DNA from 3 places in the Streptomyces sp. NBC_00859 genome. Region 1 is predicted to be linked to each of the others. Evidence: predicted binding sites of a transcription regulator. Region 1 holds the regulator's gene; each other region holds the start of a gene.

The links. The regulator HrcA, encoded in region 1, represses chaperone genes, less so after heat shock. The targets are predictions, from matches to a motif close to TTNGCACTCNGNNNNNCNGAGTGCNAA.
Region 2: groES (co-chaperone GroES) is a predicted target of HrcA. The motif match lies at 1,836-1,862, and genes of this name have one in related genera.
Region 3: groL (chaperonin GroEL) is a predicted target of HrcA. The motif match lies at 4,295-4,321, and genes of this name have one in related genera.

The regions. Positions count from the first base shown of each region.
Region 1 is NZ_CP108826.1:5,534,856-5,540,753, forward strand. It holds gene OG584_RS24215 (SpoIIE family protein phosphatase) at 1-1,214, shown strand, start outside; gene hemW (radical SAM family heme chaperone HemW) at 1,241-2,473, shown strand; gene OG584_RS24225 (DUF3097 domain-containing protein) at 2,605-3,444, opposite strand; gene OG584_RS24230 (MBL fold metallo-hydrolase) at 3,455-4,213, opposite strand; gene hrcA (heat-inducible transcriptional repressor HrcA) at 4,369-5,379, shown strand; gene dnaJ (molecular chaperone DnaJ) at 5,380-5,898, shown strand, end outside.
Region 2 is NZ_CP108826.1:3,073,894-3,079,791, forward strand. It holds gene groL (chaperonin GroEL) at 1-1,268, opposite strand, end outside; gene groES (co-chaperone GroES) at 1,381-1,689, opposite strand; gene OG584_RS13060 (THUMP-like domain-containing protein) at 2,202-3,467, shown strand; gene OG584_RS13065 (hypothetical protein) at 3,574-3,939, opposite strand; gene OG584_RS13070 (alpha/beta hydrolase) at 4,554-5,898, shown strand, end outside.
Region 3 is NZ_CP108826.1:4,485,407-4,491,304, forward strand. It holds gene OG584_RS19450 (APC family permease) at 1-45, opposite strand, end outside; gene OG584_RS19455 (glucosyl-3-phosphoglycerate synthase) at 432-1,376, opposite strand; SAM riboswitch class I at 1,533-1,660, shown strand; gene thrC (threonine synthase) at 1,676-2,977, shown strand; gene OG584_RS19465 (MoaD/ThiS family protein) at 3,096-3,371, shown strand; gene OG584_RS19470 (cold-shock protein) at 3,797-4,000, shown strand; gene groL (chaperonin GroEL) at 4,470-5,898, shown strand, end outside.

The DNA of each region.
Region 1 (5,898 bases):
GGCTCGGCGACTGGTGCGCCGTCTGGCTGGACCCGGAAGCGGGCGGCCCCGGACGCAGACCGAGACTGTCGCGGGTCTGGCACGCCCAGGAGAGCCGGATCGACGAACTGCGGGCCGTACTGGAGAAGGAGCCGCCGCAGCTGCCGGAGTCCGCGAAGGGCGGCGGCGTCCCCCTGGTGTGGCCCGCCGCCGGCGGACCCGCGGAATCCGGCGTGCCGACGGGAGCCGGTGCGCCGACGGGGGCCGACGGCACGGTGCTCGGCTACCGGCTGCTCGCGGCGGGCCGGCCGCTGGGCACACTGCTGCTGGGCCGGGCCGCCGGGCGGCGCGCCCAGGAGGAAGTGACCGCCCTCGTGGGCGACTTCGCGCGCCGGGTCGCCCTGGCGATCGCAGCCGCGCGCCAGTACACCCGGCAGGCCACCATCAGCAGAGTCCTCCAGCGCGGGCTGCTGCCCAGCAGCGTCGCCGAGATCCCCGGCGTCGACAGTGCCCTGGTCTACGAGCCGCGCGGCGAAGGCGTCGCGGGCGGCGACTTCTACGACGTCTTCCCCGGTGACAGCGCGGGCGGCCGCTGGTGCTTCGCGCTCGGGGACGTCCAGGGCAGCGGCCCGGAGGCCGCCGTCGTCACCGGACTCGCCCGCCCCTGGCTGCGGCTGCTCGCCCGCGAGGGCTACCAGGTCTCCGCGGTGCTCGACCGCCTCAACAAGCTGCTCCTCGACGACGCCATGGAGACCGCTGAGGCCGCGGCCCGGATGGTCGCGATGGCGGGCGGCCAGGAGCTCCACGAGGACCACCAGTCCCGCTTCCTCTCGCTGCTCTACGGCGAGCTGGTGCCGCTGCCCGACGGTGCCGGGGTGCGCTGCACCCTCGCCAGCGCGGGTCACCCGCTGCCCCTGCTGCTCAGCCCCGACGGCACGGTGCGGGCCGCCGCCGCACCACAGATGCTGCTCGGGGTGATCGAGGGCGTCACCTACGTGAGTGAGACGTTCGACCTGCTGCCGGGGGACACACTGCTCTGCGTCACCGACGGCGTCACCGAGCGGCGGGCGGGCCCGCGCATGTTCGACGACGGCGACGGGCTTGCGGCCGAGCTCGCTGACTGCACGGGGCTGACCGCGCAGGGCGTCGCCGAGCGGATCAAGCAGGCCGTCTACGCGTTCGGGGTGGAGCCGCTGGACGACGACATGGCGCTCCTGGTGCTGCGGGCGGAGTAGGTCCCGGCCCGGGGGACAATGGGGGCATGCCTTCCGTACTGCCCGATGGTGAGCCCATGCCCGAAGACGGGGCGCTGCCCGGTCATGCCCTGGAGGGCGCGAGCGGCCGGCCGCTCGGGTTCTATCTGCACGTGCCCTACTGCGCGACGCGCTGCGGGTACTGCGACTTCAACACGTACACCGCCACCGAGCTGCGGGGTTCTGGCGGCGTACTGGCCTCGCAGGACAACTACGCCTCGACCCTGACCGAAGAGGTCCGGCTGGCCCGCAAGGTGCTCGGGGACGATCCCAGGCCGGTCAGCACCGTGTTCGTCGGTGGCGGCACTCCGACCCTCCTCGACGCCGCCGACCTGGTACGGATGCTCGGCGCGGTACGGGACGAATTCGGTCTCGCCGACGACGCGGAGATCACCACCGAGGCCAACCCCGAATCGGTCGGCCCCGAGTACCTGGAGACGCTGCGGGCCGGCGGCTTCAACCGGATCTCGTTCGGCATGCAGAGCGCGCGGCAGCACGTCCTGAAGATCCTCGACCGCACACACACCCCGGGCAGGCCCGAGGCGTGCGTCGCCGAGGCACGCGCCGCCGGCTTCGAGCACGTCAATCTGGATCTGATCTACGGCACACCGGGCGAGTCCGACGACGACTGGCGGGCCTCGCTGTCGGCGGCGGTCGGAGCCGGTCCCGACCACATCTCCGCGTACGCGCTCATCATCGAGGAAGGCACCCAGCTGGCGCGGCGGATCCGGCGCGGCGAGGTGCCGATGACGGACGACGACGAGCACGCCGACCGCTATCTGATCGCGGACTCGGTCCTGGCCGACGCGGGGTTCTCCTGGTACGAGGTCTCCAACTGGTCCACCACCGAAGCGGGCCGCTGCCTGCACAACGAGCTGTACTGGCGCGGCGCGGACTGGTGGGGCGCCGGGCCGGGCGCGCACAGCCACATCGGCGGTGTGCGCTGGTGGAACGTGAAGCACCCCGGCGCCTACGCGGCCGCCCTCGCCGCCGGGAAGTCCCCCGGCGCGGGCCGGGAGATCCTGCCCGCGGAGGACCGCAGGGTGGAGCGCATCCTGCTGGAGCTGCGCCTCCGCGACGGCTGCCCGCTCGCCATCCTTGCCCCGGCCGGACTCGCCGCGTCCCGGCGCGCCCTGTCGGACGGGCTGCTGGAGGCGGAGGCCTACGAGGCGGGGCGCGCGGTGCTCACGCTGCGGGGGCGGCTGCTGGCCGACGCGGTGGTCCGGGACCTGGTCGACTGAGCCGTCGGTACGTCCACCGGGCGCAGCCCGGAGGACCCTGCTGACCCCGCTCCGTGGACTCCTCCCCGCCAGGCTGTGTCCGTAAAGTCGCGCCCGCCCTCCGGGCAACGACGCGACTCTGCGGACACGGCCTAACGCTGGGAGGAGTCCCCCGCGCCTTCCGGCGCCGTCACGAAGTCGATCAGTTCTTCCACCCGGCCCAGCAGCGCGGGCTCCAGATCCCGGTAGGACCGCACGCACGCGAGGATCCGCTGCCACGCGGCGCCGGTGTTCTCAGGCCATCCGAGGGACCGGCACACCCCCGTCTTCCAGTCCTGGCCGCGCGGCACGGAAGGCCACCCCGGGATGCCGACGGACGACGGCTTCACCGCCTCCCAGACATCGATGTAGGGGTGCCCCACCACCAGCGCGTGGTCGCCGGTGACCCCGGCCGCGATCCGTGACTCCTTCGACCCCGGGACCAGGTGGTCGACCAGGACACCGAGGCGCGCGTCCGCCGCCGGGCCGAACTCCGCGACGATCGCCGGGAGATCGTCGACGCCCTCCAGATACTCGACGACGACACCCTCGATCCGCAGGTCGTCGCCCCACACCCGCTCGACGAGCTCCGCGTCGTGCCGTCCCTCGACGTAGATCCGCCCGGCGCGGGCGACCCGCGCCCGCGCGCCGGGGACCGCCAGCGAACCGGAAGCCGTCCGGCTGGCGCGCAGGGGCGCCGCCGTGGGGCGTACGAGAGTGACCGGGCGTCCTTCGAGCAGGAAGGCACGCGGGCCCATCGGGAACACCCGGTGCTTGCCGAAGCGGTCCTCCAGGGTGACCGTCGGCCCCTCGGCCGTCTTCTCGCACCGGATCACCGCACCGCAGAACCCGGTGGCGATCTCCTCGACGACCAGATCGGGCTCCGCCGTGACCTCGCGGGCGGGCGTCTGCTTCTTCCACGGCGGCGTGAAGTCGGGGCTGTAGCTGCGCATTCCGCAGACGCTACGACACCCTTGACCGCGCTGCCAGCACATCCCGCTGACCGCGGACGAACGCGGCGTCGACCACAGCGCCGTGCCCCGGCACGTACAGCGCGTCCTCGCCGCCGAGCGCCAGCAGCCGGTCCACCGCGGCGGGCCACCGGGCGGGCATCGCGTCGGGGCCCGCCTGCGGCTCGCCCGACTCCTCGATCAGATCCCCGCAGAAGACGATGTCGCGGTCGCCGGATCCGCCGCCCGGCCCGCACTGGCCTCCGGGGACGAGCAGCGCCAGGTCGTGGCCGGTGTGCCCGGGGCCGCAGTTCACCAGGGTGACCCGGAGGCCGCCCAGCTCCAGGGTCAGCTCCCCGGAGACCGGATGGTGCGGAGCGACCAGGTGCGCCACCGCTTCGGCCGCCTCCGGGGCCGGGACCCCGTGACGCACCGCGTCCCGGCGCAGCGCGTCGGCGCCGCGGGAGCCCCGGGCGAGCAGCGCGTCTGTGCCCACCGCGCCGTAGACCTGTACACCCGCGAACACGGCGGTGCCCAGCACATGGTCGAAGTGGGGGTGGCTCAGCGCGATGTGCGTCACTCTGCGGCCCAGGACCGCCTCCGCCCGCGTCCGGAGCTCCCGGCCCTCGCGCAGCGTCGCACCCGTGTCGAACAGCAGCGCGCCGTCCCGGCCCGCCACGAGCCCGGCTGTCGCGTCCCAGCGGGGGAGACGGTAGCGGCCGACCCCCGCGGCCAGCTGTTCCCAGCCGGAGTCTTCCCAAGCGGCGTCCATACGGCGACGCTATCCCGGACGGCGGACACCGGCGCGACCGTGCGAAGGCCCGCCCTTGCCAGCAGTGAACGTCTCCGCCGTACACTGGGACGTCGCTGGCACTCGAACATCCCGAGTGCCAGGTAGGCCGGACCGACAGCTGGAGGTGTGCGCGGGTGCTCAGCGAACGCAGACTCGAAGTGTTGCGCGCCATCGTCCAGGACTATGTGGGCACCGAGGAGCCCGTCGGCTCCAAGGCGCTCACCGAGCGGCACCGGCTCGGTGTCTCACCGGCCACCGTCCGCAACGACATGGCGGCCCTGGAGGACGAGGGATTCATCGCCCAGCCGCACACGAGCGCGGGCCGTATCCCCACGGACAAGGGGTACCGGCTCTTCGTCGACCGGCTCGCGGGCGTCAAGCCCCTCTCGTCGCCCGAGCGGCGCGCCATCCAGAACTTCATGGACGGCGCCGTCGACCTCGACGACGTGGTGGGCCGGACCGTGCGGCTTCTCGCACAGCTCACCCGGCAGGTCGCCGTGGTGCAGTACCCGTCGCTGACCCGTTCCACGGTGCGGCACGTGGAGCTGCTCGCACTGGCACCGGCCCGGCTGATGCTCGTGCTGATCACGGACACCGGGCGGGTGGAGCAGCGTCTTGTCGACTGCCCGGGGCCGTTCGGTGAGACTTCTCTCGCCGATCTCCGTGCCCGGCTCAACAGCCGGGTGGTGGGGCGGCGCTTCGCGGACGTACCACAATTGGTGCAGGACCTTCCCGAGTCCTTCGAGCAGGAGGACCGGGGTACGGTTTCCACGGTGCTCGCGACCTTGCTCGAAACGCTGGTCGAGGAGACCGAGGAACGGCTGATGATCGGCGGAACCGCCAATCTGACGCGATTCGGACATGACTTCCCACTGACCATCAGGCCGGTGCTGGAAGCGCTGGAGGAGCAGGTCGTGCTCCTCAAACTGCTCGGTGAGGACTCGGGCATGACCGTACGCATCGGGCATGAGAATGCCCACGAGGGCCTGACGTCCACATCGGTCGTCGCCGTCGGCTACGGTTCGGGCGACGAGGCAGTCGCCAAACTCGGCGTGGTCGGACCGACCCGCATGGACTACCCCGGAACGATGGGAGCGGTACGCGCAGTGGCACGTTACGTCGGACAGATCCTGGCGGAGTCGTAAGTGGCCACGGACTATTACGCCGTTCTCGGCGTGCGCCGCGACGCTTCCCAGGACGAGATCAAGAAGGCATTCCGGCGATTGGCGCGCGAGCTCCACCCGGATGTCAATCCCGATCCCAAGACGCAGGAACGCTTCAAGGAGATCAACGCCGCCTACGAGGTGTTGTCGGACCCGCAGAAGAAGCAGGTCTACGACCTCGGCGGCGACCCGCTCTCGCAGGCGGGCGGCGGCGGAGCCGGCGGCTTCGGCGCGGGCGGCTTCGGCAACTTCTCGGACATCATGGACGCGTTCTTCGGTACGTCGTCCCAGCGCGGGCCGAGGTCGCGTACGCGGCGCGGCCAGGACGCGATGATCCGGCTGGAGATCGACCTCAACGAGTCGGCCTTCGGTACGACGAAGGACATCCAGGTCGACACCGCTGTGGTCTGTACGACCTGCAGCGGCGAGGGCGCGGCCCCCGGCACGTCGGCCCAGACCTGCGACATGTGCCGTGGACGCGGTGAGGTCTCGCAGGTCACC
Region 2 (5,898 bases), 2.5 Mb from region 1:
ACGGCGTGCACCAGAGCGGAGCCGCCACCGGAGACGATGCCCTCCTCGACCGCAGCGCGGGTCGCGGAGATGGCGTCCTCCAGACGGTGCTTCTTCTCCTTGAGCTCCACCTCGGTTGCGGCACCGACACGGATCACGCACACGCCGCCGGCCAGCTTCGCGAGGCGCTCCTGGAGCTTCTCGCGGTCCCAGTCGGAGTCCGTGGACTCGATCTCGGCCTTGATCTGGTTGACGCGGCCCTGGACCTCGTCGGACTTGCCACCGCCGTCGACGATGACGGTGTCGTCCTTCGTGATGGTCACGCGGCGGGCGGTGCCCAGCACGTCGAGACCAGCCTGGTCGAGCTTGAGGCCGACCTCCTCGGCGATGACGGTGGCACCGGTGAGGGTGGCCATGTCGCCGAGCATCGCCTTGCGGCGGTCGCCGAAGCCGGGGGCCTTGACCGCGACCGCGTTGAAGGTGCCGCGGATCTTGTTCACGACCAGGGTCGACAGGGCCTCGCCCTCGACGTCCTCGGCGATGATCAGCAGCGGCTTGGAGCTGCCGGCCTGGATGACCTTCTCAAGGAGCGGCAGCAGGTCCTGGATCGAACCGATCTTGCCCTGGTGGATCAGGATGTACGGGTCGTCGAGGACGGCCTCCATGCGCTCCTGGTCGGTCACCATGTACGGCGAGAGGTAGCCCTTGTCGAAGGCCATGCCCTCGGTGAAGTCCAGGTCCAGACCGAAGGTGTTGGACTCCTCGACGGTGATGACACCGTCCTTGCCGACCTTGTCCATCGCCTCGGCAATGAGCTCGCCGACCTGCTTGTCCTGCGCGGAGAGACCGGCGACAGCAGCGATGTCCGACTTGTCATCGATCGGGCGGGCGGTCGCGAGGAGCTCCTCGGACACAGCCTTGACCGCGGCGTCGATGCCCTTCTTCAGGGAGGCGGGGGACGCACCGGCGGCGACGTTGCGCAGACCCTCGCGGACCAGCGCCTGAGCCAGCACGGTGGCGGTGGTGGTGCCGTCACCCGCGATGTCGTTGGTCTTGGTCGCCACCTCCTTCACCAGCTGCGCACCGAGGTTCTCGTACGGGTCGTCGAGCTCGACCTCACGGGCGATCGTGACACCGTCGTTGGTGATGGTGGGGGCACCGAACTTCTTGTCGATGACGACGTTGCGGCCCTTGGGGCCGATCGTCACCTTGACCGTGTCGGCAAGCTTGTTGACGCCGCGCTCAAGGGCGCGACGGGCGTCCTCGTCGAACTTCAGGATCTTCGCCATGGAGCTGATTCAGTCCTCTCAAAAACGAACTGCGCCCCCAGCGCCCGCCACTCGGTGTGCGAACACAGCAGATGCGGGGCCAGGGGCGCAGATCAAGAAATGCGTCGGTGAATTACTTCTCGACGATCGCGAGAACGTCGCGAGCCGAGAGGACGAGGTACTCCTCGCCGTTGTACTTCACCTCAGTCCCGCCGTACTTGCTGTACAGCACGACATCGTCGGCCTTGACGTCGAGCGGAAGACGCTCGCCGTTCTCGAAGCGGCCCGGGCCCACGGCCAGGACGACGCCCTCCTGGGGCTTCTCCTTGGCGGTGTCCGGAATGACCAGGCCGGAGGCCGTGGTCTGCTCGGCGTCGAGCGGCTGGACCACAATGCGGTCCTCGAGCGGCTTAATGGCAACCTTGGAGCTGGTTGTCGACACGATCCGGTCTCCCCCTTCGGAGATCTCACGGGGTGAACTGTCTGAGTGGCGACCGGATGGATCCGTCGTCGCGGGTGCCGGACCGGCCCGTCGCCATATTTGGCACTCTCCCGTGGGGAGTGCCAGAACTGAGACTAGGACGGCAGTTAGCACTCGGTCAAGCGGAGTGCCAATGTGCCTGCCCATGTCGTCATCCCGATCGACCTCCTGCCGCGCTCCTGCATGACTCCCCGGCAGCCTCGTGACGAGTCCCCCGCCGGCTTCGTGACGAGTCCCTGCCGGCCTCGTGACGATTTCCCGTCTCCACCTCTGACGACTCCTTGTCCAGCCACTGACGGCCTCGCGACGGCCATAAGAACGGGGCTCCGCCGGACTGCGGCCCAAGCTGTAACCACCCAGCCGGGTCGCCGACGCCTGAACAGCGGCACCTGATCACCGTCGCCGGGGGCCGCCCGTACCGGGTCGCCCCGGGCCACACCGGATCGCCCGTCCCGATCCCCGACAATGGACAGGTGACCGATCTCGACGCCTTCACCGCACTGTTCACCGATGAGGGCCCCGCCCTGCTCGAGTCCCTGCGGGGGTACGACCCCGCGCAGGAGCTGGCCGTCGCCACCCGGTTGCGCCGTTCCCACCCCACCGAGCTGGTATCCGCCGCCCTCGCCCAGGCACGGCTTCGGCAACGGGCCGTGCCGAAATTCGGCGCCGACGACGCGTACCGGATGTTCTTCACGCCCAACGGAGTGGAGCAGTCCACCCGTAAATCCGTCGCCGAATACCGCGCCGGCCGCTTCGCCGCGCTGGGTGTCCGCAGCGTCGCTGATCTGTGCTGCGGCATCGGCGGGGACGCTCTGGCACTTGCCCGCGCCGGGATCTCCGTACTGGCGGTCGACCGCGATCCGCTGACGGCCGAAGTCGTACGAGCCAACGCGGACGCCCTCGGGCTCAGCGATCTGATCGAGGTGCGGTGCGCTGATGTGGCGGATGTTGACACGGACCCGTACGACGCTGTCTTCGTCGACCCGGCACGGCGGGGCGGGCGAGGCCGGATCTTCAACCCTGAGGCGTACTCGCCCCCGCTGTCCTGGGCGACTGGCGCGGTGACCGGGCGTCCAGCGTCCGACCAGTCACCAGGGCCAGCGGGAACCACTGGCGTGACAGCCATCAAGACAGGAGTCGTCAAGACGGGGGCCATCAAGATTGCCCCCGGTATCCCCCACGAGATGATCCCGAGCAGCGCCGAGGGCGAGTGGATCTCCGACGGCGGTGATGTAAAGGAAGCGGTGCTCTGGTTCGGCACGGACCCAGGCCTGCGCCGTGCCACCCTGCTCCCTTCGGGAGCCACGCTCACCGGCCGAGGACTCCCTGACCCCGCGGTTCGCGCGCTGGGAAGGTATCTGTACGAACCGGATGGCGCCGTCATTCGCGCCCACCTCGTCGCCGAGGTCGCCGAAGAACTCGGTGGCGGGCTGATCGACGAGACCATCGCTTACATCACGGCGGACGACCTGCAGCCCACCCCGTACGCGACTGCCTACGAGATCACGGACGAGCTCCCCTTCGGCCTGAAAAAATTGAAGGCCCTGCTGCGTGAACGGAAGGTCGGGAACCTCACCGTCAAGAAGCGGGGCTCGGCGGTCGAACCGGAAGAGGTGCGACGCAGAGTGAAACCGCAGGGGCCGAACGCGGCCACTGTGATCCTCACCCGCGTCGCCGGCGCGCCCACCATGCTGATCGGTCAGCCCGCCGTCACCCCGCAGGCGACCCCCCGCTCCTGACGGGCCCTATGGACCTGACGGCCAGGCAGCCGGTTCTTCTCCCTCTCCCCGCCCTCCGTCTCCGGCCCGCCTCGACTCCCCATAGGGCAGACCCCCGACAACTGCTTCAGGCCAGGTCCGTCAGCTCGTCCGCGTACACCTGGGACAGTGGTTGCGGCCCCACGTACTGCTGGCAGTTGCACACCCCGGGCTCGAAGCTCAGCGGCTTCTTGTTCTCGTCCCAGGCCGTCGGCACCTCTACGGTCTCGTGACACTTACCGTGCCGGTCGTGCTTGGCGAGGTGATGCGTGCAGCCGCAAACTGGCTCGGGCGGTTTGTGCGCCGCCTCGAGCTCCCTGCGCTCCCGTTCGGCCGTCTGCAGCCGCTCCATCCTGCGCTCATGACGAGTGCGCAGCGCGGTACGGCCCGTATCGGCGATCCAGCCGAAGCCGCCGACCATGAAGAAGATGAATACCCACCAGAACCAGCTCACTTGCTGCCCCTTCCCCCGGCGCGTGTGTTCCGGTCCCAAGGTTACGCGTACGACCTCAGGGAGCCGTAGGCCGAGCACCAATCAGAGGTTGGGGTACTTGGCCGGTTGCTGAGGGGGTGGGGTGCGGCGCTGGGTGACGGCGTGGCTTCATGAAGCATGACGGCGTGGCTGCATGACGGCGTGGCTGTATGACGGCGTGGCTGCATGACGGCGTGGCTGCATGGGCGGGCTTGGAGGGTGTACCGCCGGATGACGCCGTAGGCCGGGTGTGTGGCCAGGCACCTGACTGACCCGTCGGCGGTTGCGTGGCTGCACCCCTCGGTGGTCCATCGGCTGGGTGTGCCTGCTCCTGGCTACCTCTCGCCGGTTTCCTCTCGCCCGCGCGTGCGACTGCGGCTGTGTGTGGAGGGGCGCCGGGGAGTCGGAACCGCGACCGGTTGGCGGCCGGTCCCCCGTACGGCCCTTGCGCGAGGCGCGATCCGACGGGCCGTCAGAGGATGATCAACATGACGCCTCGTAAGCCGTCGCGCCTGTCGGCGCGTTTGTCGCACCGTTCGTCGCATCCTTCGCAGCCCGCTGCCCCGCTCCGTGCACCGTCCGGCGCTGCGCTCCCTATGCCACCCGGCCCCGCACTCGGTACGCCGCCCGGCGAACCGTCCCGGCAGGAGCGGCTCGGAGCCCCTCGCAGAGCCGCCGTTCGCGCCCTGGGATGCGCAGCCGCCACTTCCCTGCTGCTTGGCGGCCCCGCGTTCGCCGCTGTCCCGGCCCCTCCCGCTGCCACCCCGTCGGCCACCACCCCGACGGCCCTCACCAGGCCGGCTGCCGCTCCGCCGACTTCCGCCGCGGAACGCCGGACTCCAGGCCGGCCGACGTGGGCCGCGTGCCCTGCCCCGTCTCAGGCTCAAGGCGGAGGCAGGGCCCCCGGCACCGGCTGGACCTGCGCCACCCTGAACGTCCCTCTCGACTACGCCAAACCGGGAGGGAAGACGATTCCACTGGCGCTGATCCGGCATCGCGCCACGGGCCCCGGCAAGCGCATCGGTTCGCTGATCTACAACTTCGGCGGCCCCGGCGGTTCGGGAGTCGACACGCTCCCCGCCTTCACCCCCACGTTCGCCAAACTCAACACCCGCTACGACCTGGTGAGTTTCGACCCGCGCGGCGTCGGCAACAGCGCGCCCGTCAGTTGCCTCGCCGATCGGGACACCGACACGCTCAATGCCGCCGACTCCACACCCGACACTCCCGCAGAGGCCCGGACGTGGATGGACGCCACGCAGAACTTCGCGGCGCAGTGCGCGAAGAAGTCCGGCCCTCTCCTGCCGTATCTGACGACCACCAGTGTGGCCAGGGACCTGGACCGGATCCGGGCAGCGGTGGGTGACAAAAAGCTGAACTACTACGGGTTCTCCTACGGTACGGAGCTGGGCGCGACCTATGCCCACCTCTTCCCGCAGAAGGTGGGCCGGGCCGTACTGGACGGCGTCATGCACCCGGACCTGGACTTCAGACAAGGTGCGCTCTACCAGCTCAAGGGCTTTCAGCTGGCTCTGGACCACTTCGCGCGCTCCTGCGTTGCGGCCACTTACGTCTGTCCGCTGCACCGCTCGACACCCGCGGAGGTCGAGAAGGTACTCATCGACCTCGTGGCCGGTCTGGACAAACACCCTGCAGCCGCGGCAGGAGGGCGCACACTCAACGAATCGCTCGCGCTGACAGCGATCGAGGGCGCGCTGTACTCACCGGAGTCCGGCTGGCCGCTGATGTCACGCGCGGTTGCCGAATACCTCCGTACGCACAACCCCACGGCCCTGCTGGCGATGGCCGACAACATGACGGGCCGCGACACCAAAGGGCACTACTCGAACAGCAGTAACGTCTTCGCCGCCACCACCTGCGCCGACTTCGGCGTTCCGGTGCAGAAAGCCGAGATCGAGCGCCAACTGCCCGCCTATCGCA
Region 3 (5,898 bases), 1.0 Mb from region 1:
GTCCCCGGGGGGTGCGGCAACGGTCGTGTCGGGCGTATGGGTCATCCGTTGTCCCATCGGTGCTGACGGCATGAGGCTGGCGGCATGAGGGGGAAGGCACCTTCGCTGAAGAGTGCCGCACATGCGGGGCGTACCCGTAGGACGTCCGCGCCGCTCCGGTGACCGAATACAACTCCCGACGGTCATTCCCGTCAAGGGTTCGTTAACGCGACATGGCAACGAAATCCGTTGCCTGTTTAAGGTATTGAAGTGCTCATGTGCGCTGAAAGCGCTGTGTTCGCACGGATTTCGCGGGGCGGTGGGGGGTTCGGATTCTCGTGTGTGCGATGGCCAAAACCTTTCCATGGACACCGGCAGCTGACGCTCCGCCCCCGCCGGCGTCCGGCGGGGGCGGAGCCGTCGGCTGTCACCCGTGGGCCGTCACCCGTCCGTCAGGCCGCCCTGCGTGCCGCGTACTCCCCCACGCCGCGCATCGGGGGCCGCTCCTCGGTGTCCACCGGGTATGTGCGCGGTACGAACCCCTCGGCGCCGCGCTCGAACTGCGTCAGCGACGGCCGCACCAGATGCCCCCGCGACAGCCGCAGCTGCGCCGTGCGGTAAATGGCCGCCGCCATCCGCCCCAGCGCGAGCCCGTCCTGGTGGCGGTGTTTGCGTGAGCCCACGTCGACCTGCGCCAGCGCGTCGAGTCCGACCGTGTGGAGCGCGTCGACCAGCAGGCCCAGCTCCACTCCGTAGCCGACGGGGAAGGGCAGCTGTTCGAGCAGTGAGCGCCGCACCGCGTACTCGCCGCCGAGCGGCTGGACGAAACCGGCCAGCTGCGGCCAGTGCAGATTCAGCAGGGGCCGCGCCACCAGCTCGGTCACCCGGCCGCCCTGCCCCGCGGCCTCGCCGAGCGGCCGGTCGTACATGGCCTTCACGAACTGCACATCGGGGTCGGTCAGCAGGGGTCCGACGATCCCCGAGACGAAGTCCGCCGAGAAGTCCCGCAGGTCCGCGTCGACGAAGCAGACGATGTCACCGCCGGTCACCAGGAGGGAACGCCACAGCACCTCGCCCTTGCCCGGCACGGCCGGTATCCGCGGCAGGATCTCGTCCCGGTGCACCACCCGGGCCCCGGCGCTCGCCGCGGCCTCGGCCGTACGGTCGGTGGAGCCGGAGTCGACGACCACCAGCTCGTCCACGAGGGGCACCGGCAGGGAGTCCATCAGCTCGCGCCTGATGGTCGCGACGATCGCCCCGACCGTCGCCTCCTCGTTGAGCGCGGGCAGGACGACACTCACCGTGGTGCCGCGTTTCGCCGCGGTCAGCCGGTCCAGCGGACGGTCGGCCACCGACCAGGAACGCCTGGTCAGCCAGCGGTCCACCTCTTCCAGCACGGCGCGTCTCCTTGACTGTGAGCCATCTCGCGGTTCGGACGACTATCTCAACCGTCCCTGCCTTCGGTTACAGTCTTGAACAACGCAAATGGTCACGGCATGCCGGGGTCCGCACGCGTCGACAAACACGCCGGGCCTCGAGGCCCGCGTCATAAGCGCTCATCCAGAGGGACTGAGGGAACGGCCCGTAGAAGTCCCGGCAACCCTCCTGCCGACCGCGAGGTCATGGTGGGGAAGGTGCCAATTCCGTCTTGCGGCGAAGTACGTCGCGAGGAAGATGAGGAGAGGACCTCGCCACCATGGCTGTGCAGACCGTTACCAGCACCAACGACTCCACCGGGACCGTCGATCTCGGCCCCGCCGCCGCGCTCTCCTGCCGCGAGTGCGGCGAGCGTTTCCCGCTCGGTCCCCTCTTCGCCTGCGCGTCCTGTTTCGGGCCGCTCGAAGTGGCGTACGACCTGCCGAGCGGCTCTCCCGACGAGCTGAAGAAGCGCATCGAGGCCGGCCCGGACAACATCTGGCGCTACGCGCCGCTGCTGCCCGTCCCCGCCGAGGTGGCCGACCACCCCAACCTGAACCCGGGATTCACCAAGCTCGTCAAGGCCGACAACCTCGCCCGTGAGCTGGGTATCACCGGCGGCCTGCACGTCAAGGACGACTCCGGCAACCCGACGCACTCCTTCAAGGACCGTGTCGTCGCCATCGCCGTCGAGGCCGCCCGCGCCTTCGGCTTCACCACACTCTCCTGCTCCTCCACGGGCAACCTGGCGGGCGCCGTCGGCGCCGCCGCCGCCCGCGCCGGCTTCCGGTCCTGCGTGTTCATCCCGCACGACCTGGAGCAGGGCAAGGTCGTCATGGCCGCGGTCTACGGCGGCGAACTGGTCGGCATCGAGGGCAACTACGACGACGTCAACCGCTTCTGCTCCGAGCTCATCGGTGACCCGATCGGTGAGGGCTGGGGCTTCGTCAACGTCAACCTCCGCCCGTACTACGGCGAGGGTTCGAAGACCCTGGCGTACGAGATCTGCGAGCAGCTCGGCTGGCAGCTGCCCGACCAGATCGTCATCCCGATCGCCTCGGGCTCCCAGCTCACGAAGATCGACAAGGGGCTCCAGGAGCTGATCAAGCTCGGTCTCGTCGAGGACAAGCCGTACAAGATCTTCGGCGCGCAGGCCGAGGGCTGCTCGCCGGTCTCCACCGCGTTCAAGGCCGGGCACGACGTCGTACGGCCGCAGAAGCCGGACACGATCGCCAAGTCGCTGGCCATCGGCAACCCGGCGGACGGCCCGTACGTCCTGGACATCGCCCGGCGCACCGGCGGCGCGGTCGAGGACGTCAACGACGCGCAGATCGTCGACGCGATCAAGCTGCTGGCCCGCACCGAGGGCATCTTCGCGGAGACCGCGGGCGGCGTGACCGTCGGCGTGACGAAGAAGCTCATCGAGGCCGGTCTCCTCGACCCCTCCCTCACCACCGTCGTGCTGAACACGGGCGACGGCCTCAAGACCCTGGACGCGGTCGCCCCGACGTCCGGCCCGACCGCGACGATCCGTCCGACCCTGGACGCCTTCCGCGAGGCCGGTCTGGCCACGGGCGCCTGACCGGAGCCCCGTCCCGCCGGGCCGGGCCCGCCCTGCCCGGCGGCGCCCCTGCCCGCGCCCTGCCCGTATCCGTATCAGTCAGCCCCGTCCCGCCCCGGACTCCTGGAAGGCAATCCGCATGAGCGTCAAGGTCCGCATCCCCACCATCCTCCGCACCTACACCGGCGGACAGGCCGAGGTCGCCGCCGACGGCGGCACCCTCTCCGAGGTCCTCGCCGACCTGGAGAAGAACCACACCGGCATCGCTGCCCGCGTCCTGGACGACGAGGGCAAGCTGCGCCGCTTCGTGAACGTGTACGTGAACGACGACGACGTCCGCTTCGAGCAGGGCCTGGAGACGGCCACGCCGGACGGCGCGGGCGTCTCCATCATCCCCGCCGTCGCCGGCGGCTGAGCGAGCCCTCCGCCGCCGCGCCGCGCCCACAGGGCTGCGACGCCCCCGCGGCACCCGCTGGACCCATTGCCCTCTCCGCGCACGAAGCGGAGGGGGCAATTCAGCATGATTGAACGCGGTAGAGTTGGGGCAGCCCCCTTCGTCGCCTGTGCCACGTGCATATGAGAACGCGAGAAGGTCCGGTCAATGTGTGCGATCCCTTTGCGTCGTAAGTGCCCTTTGCCTGGCCCGACTTGCCCGAGGATCCCCGGAAATCCCCCCAATCGGGTGTTCGGGTGCGTGCAGAATTCTCGTCCGATTGACCTGTTGCAGAGGGCAGTTGGGCAGATACATTCAGCCGCGGTCGACGCGTTCCGGCGCAAGGTCTGACCCGGATCCCGCGAAGTGCGGGCTCTGCGCAAGGGCCAGTAATAGGGGAGTTAGGCATGGCTCAGGGCACCGTCAAGTGGTTCAACGCGGAGAAGGGGTACGGCTTCATCGCGGTCGACGGTGGTGCGGATGTTTTCGTCCACTACAGCGCGATCCAGATGGACGGTTACCGCACCCTTGAAGAAGGTCAGCGAGTTGAGTTCGAGATCTCGCAGGGCCAGAAGGGTCCGCAGGCGGACATGGTCAAACTCGCCGTCTGATCCAGACGCGATCGGCCACCGACGCACTCACGCCGAGAGGCCCGTACCCCGCAGAGGGGTGCGGGCCCCTCGTGCGTCCCGGGGTCCCCTGGGGGCTTCCTGAGGGTGTTACGAGGGCGCAGCCGCCCGCCTGATCCTTCTTCGAAGACACGTGCGCCCCGCCGCCGCCCGCCCCCTCGCGGAGCCTTCTTCGGAGGTGCTTGTTTCACTCATGCACCTCCCGACCGCAGCCACCCACCTGCGCCTTCGTCGAAGGCGCTTGCACTCAATGGGGGCGAGTGCTAATCATTGGCGTTAGCACTCTCCCAGTGAGAGTGACAGAAAGATCGGGTTGGCGAGGCCCGCGGGCCGGGTGGGGCAAGGAACCACCGGGCAAGCAGGCCGTCCGTCGCGGGCGCCGCCAGGTCTGACTCCACCCGCCCCCAGACTTTGTCCGGGGGGACCCCCAGTCCTGGGAGGACCACTTCACATGGCCAAGATCATCGCGTTCGACGAGGAGGCACGGCGCGGTCTCGAGCGCGGGATGAACCAGCTCGCCGACGCCGTCAAGGTCACCCTCGGCCCCAAGGGCCGCAACGTCGTCCTTGAGAAGAAGTGGGGCGCCCCCACGATCACCAACGATGGTGTCTCCATCGCCAAGGAGATCGAGCTCGAGGACCCGTACGAGAAGATCGGCGCCGAGCTGGTCAAGGAGGTCGCCAAGAAGACGGACGACGTCGCCGGTGACGGTACGACGACCGCGACCGTCCTCGCGCAGGCGCTGGTCCGTGAGGGCCTCCGTAACGTCGCCGCCGGTGCCAACCCGATGGCCCTGAAGCGTGGCATCGAGAAGGCCGTCGAGGCCGTCTCCGCCGCCCTCCTGGAGCAGGCCAAGGACGTGGAGACCAAGGAGCAGATCGCTTCGACGGCCTCCATCTCCGCCGCTGACACCCAGATCGGCGAGCTCATCGCCGAGGCGATGGACAAGGTCGGCAAGGAAGGCGTCATCACCGTCGAGGAGTCGCAGACCTTCGGGCTCGAGCTTGAGCTCACCGAGGGCATGCGCTTCGACAAGGGCTACATCTCGGCGTACTTCGCCACCGACATGGAGCGCATGGAGTCGTCGCTCGACGACCCGTACATCCTGATCGTCAACTCCAAGATCGGCAACGTGAAGGACCTCCTTCCGCTGCTCGAGAAGGTCATGCAGTCCGGTAAGGCGCTGCTGATCATCGCGGAGGACGTCGAGGGCGAGGCTCTGTCGACGCTGGTCGTCAACAAGATCCGTGGCACCTTCAAGTCCGTCGCCGTCAAGGCTCCGGGCTTCGGCGACCGCCGCAAGGCCATGCTCGGCGACATCGCCATCCTCACCGGTGGCACGGTCATCTCCGAGGAGGTCGGCCTCAAGCTGGAGAGCGCCGGTCTCGACCTGCTCGGCCGCGCCCGCAAGGTCGTCATCACCAAGGACGAGACCACGATCGTCGACGGTGCCGGTGACAGCGACCAGGTCCAGGGTCGCGTCAACCAGATCCGTGCCGAGATCGAGAACTCCGACTCGGACTACGACCGCGAGAAGCTCCAGGAGCGCCTCGCGAAGCTGGCCGGCGGCGTGGCCGTCATCAAGGCCGGTGCCGCGACCGAGGTCGAGCTCAAGGAGCGCAAGCACCGCATCGAGGACGCCGTTCGCAACGCGAAGGCGGCCGTCGAGGAGGGCATCGTCGCCGGTGGTGGCGTGGCCCTGCTCCAGGCTTCCGCGGTGTTCGAGAAGCTTGAGCTCGAAGGTGACGAGGCGACCGGCGCCAACGCCGTGAAGCTCGCCCTTGAGGCCCCGCTGAAGCAGATCGCCGTCAACGGTGGTCTCGAAGGCGGAGTCGTCGTCGAGAAGGTCCGCAACCTGACGGTCGGCCACGGCCTGAACG